Regions from separate parts of the Cobetia sp. UIB-001 genome, predicted to be linked through region 2. Evidence: predicted binding sites of a transcription regulator. Region 2 holds the regulator's gene; the other holds the start of a gene.
What was found. The regulator FNR, encoded in region 2, switches genes on or off when oxygen is low (the NO sensors DNR and NnrR bind a similar motif). The targets are predictions, from matches to a motif close to TTGATNTANATCAA.

Region 1: the regulator FNR is predicted to act here: its motif matches at 8,482-8,495, upstream of HA399_RS05575 (OmpW family protein).

The regions. Positions count from the first base shown of each region.
Region 1 covers NZ_CP058244.1:1,306,734-1,316,307, forward strand. The annotation lists gene HA399_RS05535 (hypothetical protein) at 513-779, shown strand; gene HA399_RS05540 (hypothetical protein) at 1,017-1,304, shown strand; gene HA399_RS05545 (haloacid dehalogenase type II) at 1,378-2,139, shown strand; gene HA399_RS05550 (alpha/beta hydrolase) at 2,351-3,034, shown strand; gene HA399_RS05555 (DUF6314 family protein) at 3,161-3,727, opposite strand; gene HA399_RS05560 (carboxylate/amino acid/amine transporter) at 3,726-4,601, shown strand; gene HA399_RS05565 (PLP-dependent aminotransferase family protein) at 4,641-6,359, opposite strand; gene HA399_RS05570 (DMT family transporter) at 6,516-7,496, shown strand; gene HA399_RS05575 (OmpW family protein) at 7,628-8,368, opposite strand; gene HA399_RS05580 (OmpW family outer membrane protein) at 8,711-9,304, opposite strand.
Region 2 covers NZ_CP058244.1:321,052-330,625, forward strand. The annotation lists gene HA399_RS01445 (DUF692 domain-containing protein) at 1-227, opposite strand, end outside; gene HA399_RS01450 (hypothetical protein) at 465-731, opposite strand; gene HA399_RS01455 (fatty acid cis/trans isomerase) at 1,001-3,499, shown strand; gene fnr (fumarate/nitrate reduction transcriptional regulator Fnr) at 3,707-4,456, opposite strand; gene HA399_RS01465 (hypothetical protein) at 4,745-5,023, opposite strand; gene HA399_RS01470 (cbb3-type cytochrome c oxidase subunit II) at 5,049-5,666, opposite strand; gene HA399_RS01475 (cbb3-type cytochrome c oxidase subunit I) at 5,663-7,153, opposite strand; gene HA399_RS01480 (alpha/beta family hydrolase) at 7,475-8,341, shown strand; tRNA gene HA399_RS01485 (tRNA-Val) at 8,558-8,633, shown strand; tRNA gene HA399_RS01490 (tRNA-Asp) at 8,712-8,788, shown strand; tRNA gene HA399_RS01495 (tRNA-Asp) at 8,830-8,906, shown strand; tRNA gene HA399_RS01500 (tRNA-Val) at 8,956-9,032, shown strand; tRNA gene HA399_RS01505 (tRNA-Asp) at 9,037-9,113, shown strand.

The DNA of each region.
Region 1 (9,574 bases), 990 kb from region 2:
GATTGTCTGGTTCAGGTTGTCTGAGCCCCGCTCTGATTCGTGACTACGCATGGCAGCAACTGACTCAAGTGCCCCCGCAGCAAGTGTCGTCATGAGCAGCAGCAAGAGTTTTAAGCAGCTAGAGCTTGACGATCTAAAAGCGTGAACAAGCCAGTCGTACAGCAGTGTCACTGACACTGATCGCCAGGTGATACCTCGTCGCGAAGTGCAACGACAGTCTGACCCTTCCTGAAATGGCCGGTATCTGTCGGGAGTCATCCCGCGCAGCGACGCCCCGTGCCTAATACGATGACGTAGAAGGGTCCCGCCATGGGCAAGCCTGAATATCGCGCCATCGTAAGCCGCATCCTTGTGGGTAGTGCTTGTTGATAGTCTTTGATAATTGTTCACGTGGGTGATGTCAGTTATCAACTCTGATAGATATCCCGCCTGGATATACGCAGTACATGAAGTGATCAATGATGTGTCACTTCATGGCAACTCGATAGTGAAAATGAACGGAGGATAGAAAGATGATCAAGTCATTCATGACTCACGGCCTGGCAGCGTTTGCCCTCGCCGCCAGCGGCCTGGCCAGTGCCGATATCAGCACTGATGACAGCAGTAACGCGCGATTCAATAGCGCTCAATCTCACGGCATTCACAGCGAAGTGCGTGATTATCAGAAGAGCGAAAAGCGCTACGCCGCAAATCCTGACATTCTGATCATCAGCCGTGGCAATGTGTTTGCCGATAGTGATGTGCATGGTGCAGTCGATATCGACGCCGACCATCGCTGAGTTTTCGATGCTGAGGGTTCACACGACTCGGTTCACATGACACGCTTCACATGACTTCATGCCGTAAGTTGTCATTGCGAAACAATTGAAGCGCTGTGAACTGATTGCTGCTTGAATCACTGCGCAGCGACGATCGAAAGCGTAGGCACTGATGCGCAAGCCAGTGACTACCGAAATTCAGTGAAAGCGAAAGGAAATATCCCAGACGTAGAGACACTTTGATAGTGAGCAGAACGCTTGAGCAAGGGCTTTGGGGCCCTCCACCAGCCTGACTTGAACGACCCGGTGGCAAAACCCTTTCTCAAACGCTTTCCTGTCCTGGGTGTCGCTGTCCCGACATTCATTGCCCGCCACCATGGCGGGTTTTTTTATGCCAGGATTCCAGAATGGCGCAGCAAGTGGCTGGTCGACTCTGTGCATGGCGCCTTGCTTGATGCCCGCAATATGCTGAGGGTTTTCCAGATGATTCGTAAGGATTCATCGGCAGTTCACTGTGTGGATGTAATGATGCATCACGGTGATTAAACGTTGTTGATTGCCGGCCTGCATGTCGGATATCCCGAGGCAGGATGCCATGATATCACTCAAGTGGAGGCCCATGATGGTGCGCGGAAAACTCAAGAAAGTGGCAGGTTCATTGGTGTTGGGTGTTGGTCTGATGTCAGGGAGTGTGATGGCGGGTGATGTCGTCGAAAAGCCCAAGGTGCTGATCTTCGATGTCAATGAAACGCTGCTGGATCTTGCCTCGATGCGCAGTTCCGTCGGCGAGGCACTGGGGGGAAGAGAAGACCTGCTGCCCCTGTGGTTCTCGACCATGCTGCATTATTCTCTGGTGTCTACCGTGACCCGGGATTACCACGATTTCGGGAAGATCGGTGTCGCCTCGTTGCGGGTGGTCGCGCAGAACAACGGTGTTGAACTGACGGATGAGCAGGCGAAGAAGGCCATCATTACCCCGTTGCTGACACTCCCGCCTCACCCTGATGTCAAGGAAGGTCTGGCCAGGCTGAAGGCTGAAGGCTACAAGATCGTCAGCCTGACCAACTCGTCCAACAAGTGCGTCCAGGCGCAGTTCGAAAACGCGGGATTGCTGCCGTATTTCGATGCGCGCTACAGCATTGAAGATATCCAGATCTACAAGCCGGACCTGCGTTCCTATGAATGGGTGCTGGACAAGCTTGATGTCGAACCCGAGGAAGCCATGATGGTCGCGGCACATGGCTGGGATGTCGCGGGTGCCAAGGAGGCGGGCTTGCAGACCACGTTCATCGCCCGCCCGGGCAAGGCATTGTTCCCGTTGTCAAAGAAGCCCGATCATGTCGTGAAGGATGTGAACGAACTGGCCGACATTCTGCAATAGCACCAGAACCCTTGATTGACAGAATCCTTGCTCGACGGGTGCTGAAGATATCCTGTCAGCATGGCGTTTATGGCATTGGTGAGGCTGGCGGGCGTCGAGTGACAGGGCAATTTGCCTGTTCATGGTGAGATTGCCAGCCTCAGCGCATGGCAGATGATGGCGTCAATGGTAGGCTGGGCGGCATTCCCCTTCTTACCGACCGGAGCTGAACATGAGTGACGCATCACAGCAGCATGGCCACCGTGCCCCTCAGATCATCGAGCCGAGCGCCCAGGCGGATGCCTGCGTGATCTGGCTGCACGGCCTGGGTGCTGACGGCAGTGATTTCGTGCCCGTGGTGCCTGCGTTGGGTCTGCCCGAGAATCACGGCGTGCGTTTCGTCTTCCCGCATGCACAGGAGCTGGCCGTGACCGTCAATGGCGGCATGCGCATGCCGGCCTGGTACGACATTCTCGAGATGAATCTCGGGCGGCGCGTCGATGAGGTGCAGCTGCGTGAATCCGCGGCCTACGTGCATGCCTTGATCGAGGAGCAGATCGCCCAGGGCATCGCCAGTGAGCGCATCATTCTGGCCGGCTTCTCCCAGGGCGGCGCGGTGGTCTATGAGGCGGCGTTGAGCTGCGAGCGTCCGCTGGGCGGCCTGCTGGCGCTCTCGACCTATTTCGCGACCAGCGCGACCATTGCGCCGAGCGCCGCCAATCAGGGCCTGGCCATCAGTGTCCATCACGGTACCCACGACGATATCGTGCCGCTGGCACTGGGGGAGGCGGGCGCCGAGAGTGCGCGTGCACTGGGTCATCCGCTGGAATGGCAGACCTGGCCGATGGCGCACGCCGTGTGTCTCGAGGAAATCGAGGCGATCGGTGAGTGGTTCAAGGCGCGTCTGCTGGCCTGATCGGCTGTCAGTATCGACTGCCAGAGCAAAAACGCCGCTGACGGAGTGATTCGTCAGCGGCGTTTTCGTGTGCTGCCAGCGGTCCCGTCATGCGCCGTCAGCCCTCATGTCAGATGCTGGTCGCGTTCAGCAGCGATAGCGGTAGGCGAGGTGTTCATCCTTGCGCGGGCCGGTGATGCGCCAGTCGAGATCAAAGCCCAGGGCATTGCCCGTCTCATCGCGCACGATGACCAGCGTGGCGGCGTAGAGATCATCGATGCACAGATGCGCTTCACGACTGACGAAGTGATCTTCGCCTCGAGCGCTGTCGGCCACCAGGTCGAACAGGAAGACGGCGGCATCGCGGCCACGACGCTCATGACTGAGCGACAGTGCCTCGCCATCCGCGGTCAGCTGCCAGCGATAGCGGTTGTGGAAGTTGACGCTGGATGACTGGCCCTCGAGCTGGAACTGGCCCTGCTCGAGAAATACCACGCTCTCCGCCACTTGCTGAGCCGCCTGTCGTGCCCCGTCGTGAGGGGGAACAGTGGCTTCTCGAGAGACCGTCACCTCGCCGCTTCCCTGGCCAGACCAGGCATTGCGCGAGGCCGGGCCGGAGCGTGACGAAAAATCCAGCCGGCGGATCTGCGCGAGCAGCGCATAGAGGGTTACAATTGGTGTCAACTTCTTCTGGCTACCGAGTTTACTCGTCATGTCCTACCTGATTGGTGTCACGGCCCTCTGGGCCTTCTCGTTTTCCCTGATCGGCGTCTATCTGTCCGGTCAGGTCGATAGCTATCTGGCCGTACTGACGCGTATCGTGCTGGCGTGCCTGATCTTTGCGCCGTTCATGCGCCCGCGGGCGATCAGCGGTCGTCTGCGCTTCCAGTTGATGGCCATCGGCGCGATCCAGCTCGGCCTGATGTACATCTTCTTCTATCGCTCCTTCCTGCTGCTGCCCGTGCCGGAAGTGCTGCTGTTCACCATCTTCACGCCTATCTACATCACCTTGCTCGATGACCTGATGAACAAGCGCCTGTCGCCATTCTACCTGCTGACCGCCGCGATTGCGGTGCTGGGGGCGGCGATCATTCGCTACGACGGGGTCAGTGACGGCTTCTGGCTCGGCTTTGCGGTCGTGCAGGGCGCCAACCTGTGCTTTGCCATCGGGCAGGTGGCCTATCGTCAGGTCGCTCCGCAGCTGCCGGCGGATGTCGCCCATCGCCATGTGTTCGGCTGGTTCTATCTCGGCGCACTGGCGCTGGTGATCGTGATGTTCCTGCTGTTCGGCAGTACCGACAAGCTGCCGTCGCAGCCGGTGCACTTCGTGGTGCTGGGCTGGCTGGGCATCGTGGCCTCGGGGCTGGGCTACTTCCTGTGGAACAAGGGCGCGACGCGGGTCGATGCCGGCACGCTGGCGATCATGAACAATGCGCTGGTGCCGGCGGGCCTGCTGGTCAATCTGCTGATCTGGAACCGCGACGCCGACCTGGCGCGTCTGGCGCTGGGTGGGGCGGTCATCGTGGCGGCACTGGTGATCAATCAGGTGTGGGCGCGTCGCCGCGAGCAGGCGCTGCGCATGGCCTGAAAGGCTGTGCCATGGACGAATTCAGGCATCGCACCTCAATCAGCCCTCGCCCTGTGCGAGGGCTTTTTGCAGGTGAGCGGTGAGGCGCGCCAGTATGTCCTGCTGGCGGGGAATCTCGTCAGAGGGCCGTGCAGCATTCTGCGTCACTTCCTCGCCGAGCTGGGCCGCATTGAGACGCAGGCCGGACTGTTCGGCATTGAACAGGCTGCCGGGCAGGGTGGCGATGCCTGCATTCAGCAGCTCCTGATGCAACTGCTCAAGCTGGCGCGCCTCAAGGCTGGGCAGACCACACCATTGCAGATAGCCGCCGCTCGGTGGCGGCAGCCAGACGCTGTCGCCCAGCGCTGCGCTCAGGTGCGCGCGCAGACGCTCCAGGCGCCTCGCATAGCAGCGTCGCATGCGCTGCACGTGGCGGCCGTAATCCCCGCTGGTGATCAGTTCGCTCAGGGCAGCATGCATCCATGGCATGTCGCCCATGCCATTGGCCCAGCGCGCCCGAATCAACGCCTGCAGCCCCAGTGGTGAACCCTGCTCGGGCCGTGACAGCCACAGCCAGCCGCAGCGGGTGCGGGGGTCCAGCGTCTTGGAAAATGATCCGAGACTGATCAGCGCAGGCATCGGCCTGTCGGCATGGCGGTGGGCGAGGTCGGCCAGCCACGGATGGCGGGTATCGAAGCTCAGCTCGGCAAAGGTGGTGTTCTCGACCAGCAGGATGGCGTGGCGGGCCGCCAGTGCCAGCAGGCGGTGGCGATCTGGCGTGCTCAGCTGTCCGCCTAGGGGATTGTGGCCATCCGCGGTCACGATCAGGGCGTCCAGCCTCAGGGCGGGCGTCTTGTCATCATGACGTTCGAGCAGACGCTCGAGCGCCGCGACATCCAGTCCCTGGTGCGCGCGGGCAGGAATGGCGATCGCCTGATGGCCCTGGGCTTCAATGGCGGCCACGATGCCGAAATAGCCCGGCGCTTCGACGCCGACCCGACAGCGGCCCTTGGCGGCACGCAGCTGGCCGAGCAGCAGTGACATGCCATGCTGCGCCCCCTGACTGATCAACAGGGCGTCGCTGTCACAGGGATGGCCGTGGTGGCTGAGGTGCTGGGCGATGGCGGTGCGCAGCGCACTCGAGCCCGGCGGCAGGGCATAGGCGCTGGGATGCTGGGCATGCGCCCCGAGCTGAGTGCGCGCCAGACGATACAAGCGACGCACGGCGGGGGCGTCCAGCTCCGGATGAGCGGCACCCAACGGCGCCAGGCGCGGGTCACTGGCATTCGCCATCGCCTGCCAGGCCGGGTCGCTGATGGTGAGTGTGGTGATGGCACGCGGTTTGTGATGTGACTCCCGCTGCCCGTATTGCGATTCGCCGGGGTGATGAGATGAAGCCGGGCTGGTCTGTGAGTCGGTATTCAGGGCATCCGCGTCGTGAGCAGCCTGCGTCGCTGGCGCGACCCGATAGCCGGCACGCGGTTCGGCGATGATCAGGCCCGCCGCCTCCAGCTCGCCATAGGCACGAATCACGCTGTTGAGGCCGAGCCCCGACTGCGCCGCCTGCCGCCTGAGCGAAGGCAGGCGCTGGCCCGCGCTCAGTTTGCCCGTCGCCATCTGGGCCTTGAGTCGCTCGACCAGCTGCTGATAGCGCGGCAGCGTCGCGGCAGTGGCACCTGAGCTGGCGCCTGAACTGGCGGTTGAGCTGGTGGTTGAGTTGATGGCATCGCCGGCAAGCGAAGGGCGGCTGGCGGACGAAGCGTGCTCGGCGGATGACATGCCTGTCTGTACCCCTTGAATTGGTGGTTATCTGTATCTTGTGCCCCCTTGAGGGTTCGCGGCAAGCTGAAGGCTCATGTCGTGGTCCCGTCGGTGTACGTCCTGCACCTGCCTATGGGCCGACCGCTTGCCATTTCTCTCGCTGGAGTCTGCGTGATGTGGATGCCACTTTGCTTCGTGTTTCTGTTCGCCAGCGGCTTCATCGCCGCGCGCTTCGGTACCCTGGACGCTGAACCCTTCACCCTGCTGCTGGTGCGCAGCCTGCTGGTGCTGCCGGTGCTGGGGTTGATTCTGTGGCTGCGCCGCAAGCCGCGTCAGTGGGGTCGGCGCAACGACCGTCTGGCGCAGATGGGCATTGGCATGCTGTTGCATGGCGCCTATCTGGGCGGCGTGTTCGCGGCGGTCAAGGCGGGGCTGCCGGCGGGCCTGACGGCGCTGCTGGTCAGCCTGCATCCACTGGTGACGGCGGCCTTGTCACTGCCGTTGTTCGGCGTGCGGCTGGGGTCCAAGCAGTGGGCGGGGCTTGGCTGTGGCGCCATCGGCGTCAGTCTGGTGCTGGGGGCAGGGCTTGCCAAGGACGGCGCGGGCACCCTGGAGTGGCCGCTGATCGGGCTCGTCTGGTGCCTGGTGGCGCTGATCGGCGTGTCCAGCTCGACACTGTGGCAGAAGCGGGTCTCCGGGCGCATGGGGCTGGTCGAGGGGCTGATGTTCCAGTATCTCGGTGCGGGCGCGGTGTTCGTCGTCGCCGCGACCAGTGTCGGCAGCTTTGCCTTTGACCCCACGCCGCGTCTGCTGCTGACCATGGCCTGGCTGGTGATCGCCATCTCGGTCGGTGCCATCTGGCTGCTGATGCTGATGCTGGAACGGGGCGAGGCCCATCAGGTCGCGCGCACCTTCTTCCTGGTGCCGCCGTGTGCCGCGCTGATGGCATGGTGGCTGTTCGATGAGCAGTGGACTGCGCTGATGGTGGCGGGCGCGGCACTGGTGGTGCTGGGGCTGGTGCTGGACCGCCCGCGTCCGGGCAAGGCGCCGGCGGAGGACGCCACGCCGCCTTCGCCTTCAACTCCCTCAACCTCAACAGCTTCAGCAACTTCCAATGCCTCGGCAACGAACAGCGGGCAAGCCGCCCCGCGCTGAGGCGTGCCGAGCGCACAACTCACAACGCACAGCGCACCAGGTACAAAGCACAACGCCCCGCCGGCCCGAGATGGGCTGGCGGGGCGTTGTCGTTTCTGGCCAGTCAGAAGCGCTAGCCAGGAAGTGGCTGATCAGAAGCGATAGCTGATCCCGGCCATGGTCACGATGGGGTCGATCTCGACCTTGTCGTTGACGCTGCCCGCCACGGTGACATCGGAATCGATATCCAGATACCAGGCGGCGACGTTGGCCGCCCAGTGCTCATTGATCACCAGATCGACGCCGATCTGTGCGGCCGCGCCCCAGCTGTCATCCATCTCGAGTTTGGTGCCATCGTCGAGGGTTTCATCGGAGAAGTGGGTGTAATTGACGCCCGCGCCGATGTACGGCTGGATGCGCGATTCACGTCCGCCAAGCGGGTAGTACTGCAGTGTCAGGGTCGGCGGCAGGTGATCGACGGAACCGGCTTTCTGGCCATTGAGCGAGATGTCGTGGTCGAAATCCTGCGCCGCCAGCAGCTCGATACCGAAGGTGTCGGTGAAGCGATAGCCGAGAGTGAAGGCAAAGGCGCTGTCATCATCGACATCCACGTCGGCACCGATGGCATCGATGCGACCGTTGTCACTCTTCGGCGAGACCTCGGCGACACCCGCACGCGTCCAGAACTGCCCGGCGCCGTAGTTGAGCGAGGTGAGAGGGCTGTGAGAGTTGGCATTCAGCGAGTCGGCGGCCATGGCCGGTGCGGCGCCGAGAGTCGCGAGGCTGGTGAGGCCTGCCAGTGCCAGAAGCTGCCACGGGCGTGCTGCAGAGCGCGGGCTACGCGAAGTCAGGTGCGTGGGGAGGGAGGCTGAGCGAGTGACGACGTCGGACATGATGGCTCCTGAAGGATGGCGGGAAACAATGCCCTCATTCTAGGTAGCTGAATTTCGAGAAATTTGATCTGGGGCAAGAGTTTACGGGCGTACTTGCTTGGTCAGGGGCGTGGTTGATCCAGGTCAATTTCTGCGCCGCGCCGCTCAAGATCGGCCTCATATTCGTTGGCTGCCCACAACGAAAACGCCGCAGACCTGAAGGTCTGCGGCGTTTGTGTGTGATGCCCATCTGCGCCTGGACGGCTCGGCGTTGCCGAGCTCCATCGTTGACGTTTTCATGACGCGGCATCACACGGCTTGCCAGGTACTCGCTGGAGGCATGTTCACGCCTCGCGCAAGGACTTAGAAGCGGTAGGTGACACCGGCGCCGACAGTGACCGGGTCCAGCTCGGTGTCGTTCACGTCCTGACCGGCGATCTTGGTGTCGGCCTTGACGTCGGCGTAACGAGCGAAGCCGTTGACGGCCCAGGCTTCGGTGATCTTGAGGTCCACACCCAGCTCGGCAGCGGCGCCGTAGCTGTCATCGATGTCCATGCTCTGGCCACCGGCAGACTCACCGGAGAAGTGGGTGTAGTTCAGGCCGACACCAGCGTACGGCTGGACGCGGGCTTCAGTACCACCCAGCGGGTAGTACTGCAGCATCAGGTTGATCGGCATCTGATCGAAACCACCGGCGCTGTTTTTCCAGTCAGTGCTGAATTCTTCAGTGGACTGCAGGGCGATGGCCAGGTTGTCGTGGAACATGTAGCCCACGGAACCGGCGAAGCCAGACTCGTCCTTGGCGATCAGACCGTTGCCGTTGTTGCTCTTGCCGTCGACCTTGGCAACGCCACCGCGCAGGAAGGTATCACCCTTGCCATATGCCATGGCGGATTGTGCGCCCATAGCCATGGTGCCGGCGATAACAGTAGCGGTCAGGATCTTGATAGCTTTCATGTGTAATTCTCCTTGAAGCTTGGCTTCGTAAGCTGCCTGTCAGCAGTGCCTCGCTACCCTACGGCTTGGGCCGTGTGCTCTGCGTGGCTGCGTCGATCAGGGGACGCTGCAAACTATAAAAAACAGCGTTCTGTTTGGCAAGCATTTTTTTAGAACGTTGTTTGAAAACTTATTAGGTGTCCTGTTAGCGGATGTTGCCGATTATTTCAGGGAAGTTTAATGTCTCACGAGTGAGACTTGTGCTGACGCATTCGAGCGACATCCTCATTC
Region 2 (9,574 bases):
TAGTGCTCGCGGACACGCTCGAGATGATGCAGTGGCTTGCCGCCGGCACTCAGACCTCCGGATTCGCTGGCGCCGTGGCCCATGTAGTTCTCGCTGATGGCCTCGAACCAGTCGATGTCCGGCAGCGTCGTCAGAATCTCGTGATAGTACTCGGGGCGCAGGCCCAGCCCCTGACCGATGCCGGCGCTGGCGGGCGTGGGCAGGCGAGCGGTGACAGCTGTCGTCATGCGTGAATCCTCTTCTGAGCGAAGGCAGAGGGTGCGGAAAAGGGCGAGGCAGAGGGCGAGTCAGGAGCGCTGAAAGACACCCGCCAGGGTTTCCGGACAGAAACAGAGCCAGAACCAGAGCTAGAGCCAGAACCAGAGCTAGAGCCAGAACCAGGAACGGGAGGACGGTGTGCCGTCCTCCCGTCGGGAATTCGCCAGAGGCGCCTGCCAGGGCAGACGCCTCTGCGTGCCTGAGGATCAGCCCTCGACGACAGTACCACCTTCGCCGACACAGGATTCAGCGCTGGCAGTGTAGGACCAGCCCTGGCCCTTGCAGGCGTTGTGGCCCTTGCAGGCGCTATTGGCGGTCGCGCATTCGGAGGTGCCCTTGCAGGAGTTGATGCCGGAGCACTTCACCGCATTGTCACCGGCGTGCACCGGCAGCGAGGTCAGGGCGGCAGTGGAGAACAGCGCGGCGGCAGCGGCGGCGAAGGTGGCAGCAGTAACGGTCTTCTTCATGGTCATGATGGCTTCCTATCGGGCAGGGCCCGTATTTTTTGAATTATCGATCAGGAACATCGTGGCACCCGCTTGCGTCAGACAGCTCGTTCAGGCGGGTCATGAAGTCATACGCCGTCAGAATAAAGTTGGATGCGGTAGCGCCAAAAAAAACTGACATCATTGTTCACTATGCTTGGAAAGGCAGTCTTGCCGAATTAGTGAGCCTGCTTATGGTACGCTTTCGCCATCATCTGCCCGATTGCCGATATCCCTTCCTCTTGCTGGAGTTCCCCATGCCGGACCTACTTCGACGCCTGTGGCGCATACCGCGCTGGCGCTGGAGCATCGTGCTCGTTCTACTGTTGGGGGGCTGCAGTGCCGTCGCGATTCATCAGCTCGATGAGCGTTTCGGCCCCGCGTCACCGCGTGAGCGGGTGGTGTCACACGACAGTCTTGCCGGGCGTCAGTGGGAGGATGAGGTCAAGCCGGTGATCGAGACGCGCTGCGTGGTCTGTCATGGCTGCTACGACGCTCCCTGTCAGCTCAAGATGTCATCGGCCGCCGGGATCGATCGCGGCATGAATCCGGCGCCGGTCTACGATGGCACGCGCCTGCTGGCGGCCAATCTGACGCGCATGTTCGAGGACGCGGACACCACCGAGCAGTGGCGCAGCATGGACTTCTCGCCGGTGCTCAATGAGCGCTTCGACTCTCCGGCCGCCAATCTGGAGGGCAGTGTGCTGTTCCGTGCGCTCAGCCAGAAGCGCAAGGCGCCGCTGCCGGTGACGGAAGATGGCCTGCTGCCGGAAGACCGCTTCGACCTGTCGCTCAATCGCAGTCAGGTGTGTGCCCCCGTCGAGGGCTACGACAAGTTCGCCGAAGACCATCCTGACTGGGGCATGCCCTACGCCCTGCCACAGGTCAGCGATGAAGAGCACCGCACGCTGGTGAACTGGCTGGCCAAGGGTGGCGCGATGACGGGCCCGGCGCCGTTGCCCCAGGCGCTGATGCCGCACATCGAGCAGGCCGAGCGCTTCTTCAATGGCGACAGCCTCAAGCAGCGCCTGATGAATCGCTATATCTACGAGCATCTCTTCCTGAGCCATGTGTATTTCCCGGGCATCAAGGGCGCGGACGGCCGGCCGATCTTCTTCAAGCTGGTGCGTTCCAGCACCCCGCCGGGCGAGCCGATCAAGCGCATCTCCACGCGCCGCCCCTACGATGCACCCTATGCCTCCTACACCGCCGGTGAGCGCGCGAGCCTGCCCCACGATGACGCCGGGCGCCCGCGGGTCTATTACCGTCTGTGGCAGGAGCGCGCGACGATCCTGGCCAAGAGTCATCTGCCCTATGCGCTCGATGATGCTCGCTTCAAGCGCTGGCGGGCGCTGTTCCTGACACCGGATTACCCGGTGGATGACCTGCCGGATTACGACCTCAAGACGGCCTCGAATCCTTTCCTGACCTTCGAGGCCATTCCGGCCGAGTCACGCTATCGCTTCATGCTGGATGAGTCGCAGAACACCATCATGGGCTTCATCAAGGGGCCGGTCTGTCGCGGGCAGGTCGCGGTGGATGTGATCAATGATCACTTCTGGGTCGGCTTCACTGACCCGAAGATGTTCAGTCACCCGGAAGTGGAACGCACCCTGGCCGAGGAAGGGAAGAATCTCAGCCTGCCCGCCGAGCAGAGCAGCAATGCGTTGCCGATCAGCTCCTGGGTCAAGTTCGAGAGCAAGCAGACCGCCTACCTCAAGGCCAAGCAGCGCCTGATGTCCCAGGCCTATCTCGATGGCGATCTGCGCCTGGATGAGCGAGTGCTGTGGGACGGCAGCGGCTGGACCGAGGGCCCCGGCCAGGGGCGTAACCCCAACGCGGCCCTGACCATCTATCGTCACTTCGACAATGCGGCGGTGATGAAGGGGCTGGTCGGTGGCGTGCCCAAGACGGGCTGGATCATCGATTACCCGATGCTTGAGCGCATCCACTACCTGCTGGTCGCCGGCTTCGATGTCTACGGCAATCTCGGCCATCAGCTTGTCACCCGTCTGTACATGGACTTCCTGCGCATGGAAGGCGAGAACAACCTGCTGGTGCTGTTGCCGGCAGGCGAGCGCCAGGCGGTGCATGACAGCTGGTATCGCGACGTCAGCCCCGGGCTTGGCGAGCTGCTGTTCAAGAAGCCGCCGCAGTTCGATGCGCCCAGTGGCATCGTCTGGACGCCGCAGGAGCTGTCATCGCCGAACCAGGCGCGCCTTGGTCTGATGCGGCGCATGAAGGAGCGCCTCGCACCGGAACTCGGTCATGAGCGCAGCCTGAGCAATGTCGAGGACGAGCATGTGCGACATGAGCTGCAGGCCCTCGCTGCGGTGCAGGGAGTCTCGGCCAGCCTGATGCCGGAGGTGACGATCGTCGCGCTGGAGGATGGTACTGACGACTCGCCACGCCTTTACAGCGTGCTGCGCAATTCCGCCCACGCCAACATCACCAGCCTGTTCGATGAGGAGGAAAATCGCCGTCCTGAGGAAGACACTCTCGATGTCTTGCGGGGCGTGGCGGGCGATTACCCGAATGCCTTCTGGCGTTTGACGCCTGACACCCTGACGGGGCTGGCAGAGCGGGTGGCGGCACTCGAGACCGAAGAGGACTATCGCGCCCTGCAGGCCGATATCGGGGTGCGCCGGACTGACCCGCGCTTCTGGGAGTTCTCCGACAGCGTGCTGCGCACCAACTATGCTGATCGCCCTGTCGAAGCGGGCCTGCTGGACTATAACCGCCTCGAGAACCGCTGATCGCCAGCGAAGGCCGAGACAAGCCCTATTGTCATGACTATCTGGGCTGTCAGGGTTGTCAGGACGACTGACGACTGGCCTGACAGAAAGAAGAAGCCCGCCACGCAAATTGCGTGGCGGGCTTCTGTCTTGTGTGGTGCCGACATGGCGCCCTGGCGGCGGATCAGCGCAGTGTCGCTCAGCGTGATGTGCTGTCAGCAGGCGTCATCAGCGACCGCCCTGACACTCGCCTTCGGCCAGTTCGATCAGGCCATCCAAATGCAGGATATGCACCTCGCGGGCACGAATGTCGACCAGCCCCTGGGTCTGGAAGCGGGTCAGGATACGGCTGATGGTTTCGACGGCCAGCCCCAGATAGTTGCCGATATCGGCGCGTGCCATCGAGAGGCGGAAGCTGTACGGCGAATAGCCACGGCGACGGAAGCGCTGTGACAGGTTGACCAGGAAGCTCGCCAGTCGCTCATCGGCTGTCTTGCGCGACAGCAGCATCATCATGCGGCGATCTTCGTGCAACTCCTTGCTCAGGCTCTTGAACAGCTGGGTTCTCAGCTCCGGCATCTGCTCCGAGAGCGCATTGAGGCGGTCGAAGGGAATCTCGCAGACGGTGGTGGTTTCCAGCGCCACCGCAGTGCCGGGATAGCAATTGCTGTCGATGGCATCCAGCCCGGCCAGCTCGCTGGGCAGGTAGAAGCCGGTCAGCTGCTCCATGCCGCTGTTTTCATTGGTGATCTGCTTGAGACTTCCGGAGCGCACCGTGAAGACGCAATCGAAGGCATCGCCCTGGGTGAAGAGTACTTCCCCTTTTCTGAGTGGCGCGCGACGGCGGATGATGGCGTCAAACTGGTCGATATCTTCCATGTTCAGTGCCAGTGGCAGGCACAGTGAACTCAGCGAACAGGTCTGGCAGCGGGCTTCATGGGCGCGCAAGCGGTGTGATGCCTGTGCATTGGCCGTCATGGTGACTCTCCTGAGGAATGTCACCGCTACCCCTGGGGTAGGGCAGCGGAGGGGTCTTTCGGGCGCAACGAAAGGTGGGGCGGGGCCTTGTCGCCCGCCGCTACCCTGCCTAGCCGAATTGATTCGAGCGGCCAGAGTCTGAGCGCTCATCGGCTGGGGCAGTGCAATTTCGTGGCACCATAATATTAGATTTTATTAATTCATTATCCTGCCCAACCCATGGGCGTTGCAAGGTGTGTGAACTTTAGGCCCGGTTGGCCCCGCATGACCATACCGCGACGACCTGCCTCAGCCAGCTGCGCCGAGCAGCAGGATCAGTGCGGCGGCCAGCGTCGCCAGTGCCAGTATGCCCCAGGCACGTGGCGCTGGTGTGTCAGGCTGACGTACGCCGTTGATGCGATGTTCCTGCATGGGGCCATCGCCTTCGCGCTCGTCGCTGTCAGCGCTTGCAGCGCGCGAAAGACTGCCCAGGGCCAGCATGGCGAACAGCACCAGGCTGCCCAGCGTGAGGGCCAGCACCCAGAGATTCCAGAACAGGGGGAGTCCAGTTGTCTCCAGCAGATTCATGTCGTGTCTCCTGAGCGGTGTCCTGTCATGGGCCGCGGCTGGCGATGTCGCTCGCGGGGGCGGCCTGCTGCAGGTAGGCGAGCAGCGCCGTGATTTCGGCAGTGCCACGCACGTCATTGGGGGCGGCGAGAATCTCGTCTTCCGCGTAGGGCACGCCCAGGCCCTGCAGGGCTCGCATGCGGGCCGCGATGCCTTCGCCGCTCAACGCCCGCTCGAACAGCCACGGGTAGGCGGGCATCGCTGAGCCCGGCACCTGACTGCGCGGGGCATTCAGATGCAGACGCTGCCAGGCATCGTCATGTTGCGCAGGCAGCCGGCTCAAATCCGTCCCCCAGCGCTCGACGCCCCACAGCGAAGGGCGGTCGTAGTAGCGCGCCCGGGCGGTCGTCGCTTCGCCGTGGCGCGCCGTGTCGCCCGGTAGATCGCGCACCATGCGTGTATGGCACTGCTGACAGCCCTCGCGTTGGTAGATGCGCTGGCCCTCCAGCGCCAGGGCGCTCAGCGGTCTGAGGTCTTCGGGTGCGCTGGCGAGACTGGGGTGAGCCCCGAGCGGCACCAGCTGGGCAAGGGCGCCGAGGCTCATGGTGAGCAGGCATAGTGCCGTCATCAGGCCGGCGTGACGTTCGAGCAGGACATGTCTCATGCGTAGTGCCCTCCCGAGGATGTGGCAGGGGGCGTGGTAGAGGGGGACGCAGAGTGCATGGCTGGCTCTGATGATGCCTTGTGCGAGCCGGAGCTCAGGCGCTGGCGCTCGTGAGCGGCTTGGCGTTCGCTCTTTTTATCAGCCAGGGTGCGCGTCACGTTGAGGAGCATCAGCAGCAAGCCGAGCGCCCAGCAGGCGAGCCCGCCCAGCGAGATCATCATCGGCATGCGGGCCACTTCCAGCACCTCGCTCAAGGTATATAGCGGCCTGCCGTCATCTGCCAGCACATGCCACATGCTGCCTTGAAGCAGCGTGGTCGCCCAGCTGGCGGCAACGCACAGCAGGGTGCCGATGATGGCCAGCAGGGCGTGCGTCTTGAGCAGCGCGAGGGAGCGCATCGGGGGCAGCAGGTGATAGGCCATCACGATGGCGACTGTCGCGACCACCCCCAGGCTTGCTGCCGGCGACAGACTGTTGGCGGCACTGAAGGTCAGGGCGTTGAGTGTCGGCAATGACAGCAGGCTGTATTCAAGAACCGCAAGGGCGAAGCTGATCAGAGCTGCCGCCAGCAGGCAGTTAAGCGGATCCCGGCGCAATGAGTGCCAATCCTCCTTGAGTGTCATCAGGCCATTGAGGCTGAGTGCCAGCCCCGGCGCCAGCAGCAGGAGGCCCATCGCCATGCCCAGCGTCTGGCTCCAGGCCGGCAGGGCGCTCGCGAACAGCAGCGGAGCGCCTCCCCATGTCACCAGCAGCACCAGCATCCAGAAGCTGGTGGCGGCCAGCCGATGCGAGTAGAGCGGCAGCCGTGAGCGGCTCGTCACCATGTGATGGAGCAAGGCAATGACGCCGAATGCGAACATGCCGCCGGGGAGAGGTCCTGTCTGCCAGCGCTGAATCAGTGCCTCGAGGCTGCCCGTGAAGAGCGGTATCGATTCCAGCAGGCCGACCGGCACGCTGAGCGAGATCAACACATGCTGTATCAACACCAGCATCAGGCCGGCGATGAAGTACCAGCAGGCCACCGGCAGGCGGCGCAGCGTGCGCTGTTCCAGCACCGTGAAGAAGACCCACGCCACGGCCAGCCAGACGAGGGCCATCAGGAGATCGACGAGCCAGGGCGCTTCGGCCATGTATTGGCCCGAGGAGTAGCCTGCGACAATCGCCAGTGCGCCGAGCGCGACCACGGTCTGCCAGCCGAGGAAGGTGAAATGCATCAGCTTGAGCGTGAAGGGGGGCAGTGCGATATCCGGTATCGCCGTCTCGGCGTCGGTGCGTGATTCGCGTTGCAGGACACTGTGCATGGCGATGGAGTAGCCGCCGGCGATCACTGCCGAGCCGCCCAGACCGAAGAGCAGCAGGTGGTGCTGCAAGGGAGCGAGGCGGCCGTAGCTCATCCAGGCCACTTCCGGCCCCAGCGAGGGCCATAGCCAGATGAGGTTGAGCCACACCGCCAGGCAGAGGCTGAGCAGGCCCCAGATGACGGCCATGCGAGCGAAATCATGGCTTGCGTGATGATGATGGTTCACGCGGGGATGGCAGGCCGAAGCCTCAAGAGCTGTACGCATATCACGACCTCGTCGGCAGTGGGCGAAAGCGCAGTGCAGGTGATGACGGTGCTGGAAGCGGCGCTGCGGGAGCGGCCAGGTCATCGACGCCCCTGTCAGGGCGGCAGGGCTGGCGCTGACCGATATCACGCGCGACCATGACCGACTGACAGGCCATCCCTCGCGCTGGAATGCAGCGTTTACCCCTCATCGGTTCCAGCGTTGTCTGGCGCGAGCCGTACGAGATCAACAGGAGAATTTCGCTTGCCCGCCGTCACTTCATCATCGGACGAAGATGCCAATGCGTCCAATACGGCTGAGGTTCCCAGCCCTTACGCCGAGGAAGGCTTTCGTGTCGCCAGCCTGGCCGATGTCGCCTCGGAGCTTGCTGCTCGCCAGACCATGTCCCACGACGCGCTGGCCGCGCGAGGGCCGTGGCGAGGCTGGTTGGCGGAACTGGGCCCGCTTGAGATCCATGGGCGGCCGGGGCGTGCCCTGCTGTTGCATGCGCATGGTGCCGGCGCCGGGCGTGAGACCGACTTCCATCAACAGTTCGGCGCTGCCTGCCTGATGCAGGACATGGCGTGGCTGGCATTCGATTTCGGCTATCTCGTCAGGATGCGCTGCGAAAGCCGCCGCCGACCGCCGCCCCGGCTGCCCGGGCTGATCGAGGAGATGGCGCGCTGGTGTCAGGCGCTGATGGCGTGTGTGGCGGCCATCGACTCCTTGCGATCGCTGCCCTGGCTGGTCGGCGGCAAGTCGATGGGCAGTCGTGTGGCCTCCCATCTGCTGGTGGAGTTGACCCGGGCGGCGCATGCGCCGTTGCCGGTCGGGTGGTACGCGCTGGGCTATCCGTTTCATCCCACGGGCAAGCCCGACAAGTTGCGTATCGACCATCTGCCGGATATCCCGATGGCCGGCTTGATCTGTCAGGGCAGCCGCGATCCCTTCGGAACTCGCGAGGAAGTGACGGAATATCCGTTGCCGGAAAGCCTTACATTGCTTTGGCTGAATGATGGCGAACATGATTTCAAGCCACGAAAAGCGAGTGGCGAGACGCGTGAAGGACTGATTTCGCGTGCGGCGCAGGCCTTGGCCAATCACCCGGCGCTGGGCGGAAAACGGCAGTGAATCGCCACCATGCGAGGGGCATTACCCTGGCCTTCGATGGCGACAGCGGCATGTCAGAATGATGACGCAACGCTGATGTTTACTGGCCTGCAGGCGAGATGCAGCGGGAAAGTCCTGTCTTATCAATACTCTGTCGCGGGCGATTGCTGAAATTGCGCGCAAAAAAAGTATTGACTCATGGGCCGGATTCCGTAGAATGCAGCGCCAACGAGACAGGGGTGGTTAGCTCAGTTGGTAGAGCACCAGCCTTACAAGCTGGGGGTCACTGGTTCGAACCCAGTACCACCCACCATTTGAAAAAAGTCATTGCTTTTCAAAGCGTTACTTGATTAAATGGCCTGGTTCGTTAGCAGAAGCAAGCGATTGTCGTGGACCGGTAGTTCAGTTGGTTAGAATGCCGGCCTGTCACGCCGGAGGTCGCGGGTTCGAGTCCCGTCCGGTCCGCCATTCTCGTTTGTCATGCGTCCGATGTTGAGTTGTTCTGAAGTGGACCGGTAGTTCAGTTGGTTAGAATGCCGGCCTGTCACGCCGGAGGTCGCGGGTTCGAGTCCCGTCCGGTCCGCCATCAGAATAGCGAGATATCACCGCTGCTTGCAGCAAAGATCGTTTGTGTTGGGTGATTAGCTCAGTTGGTTAGAGCACAAGCTTCACATGCTTGGGGTCACTGGTTCGAATCCAGTATCACCCACCAATGCGGACCGGTAGTTCAGTTGGTTAGAATGCCGGCCTGTCACGCCGGAGGTCGCGGGTTCGAGTCCCGTCCGGTCCGCCATTCGATCTCATAGAATTCGTGAAACCCGAGCTTTCGAGCTCGGGTTTTTGCGTTTCTGGCTGTCGGAAAGTCTTCTGTGCTGGCCCGGCCCGCTTGTCTCCCTGTCCTTGCCTCTTTCCTCTCTCTTTTCTCTTCTCTCTTCTCGACCTGGCCATGCTCCAGGCTTGTCGGCCTTCCCTGGGCACATCACGACATTTCGCTCTTTCCCGTTGATGGGTGTGTCCTGCGCGGTTGCTCACCTCTCTGATGTCATCACTGATGTCATCCGCAATGTGGCCTTTGGGAGTATTGAGCCCATGGCGCGATGCTCTACACTGGGATCACTCGTTTCATACGACCGTTTGCCATCTGTCATCAGTCGTTGATGTCCTGACAACCTGTTGCTGATGACCATGACTGAGTGAGTGTTGCTGATGAGAGTGGCGGCGGCGCGATATAACAATGATTGTCCGAGGTGCTCG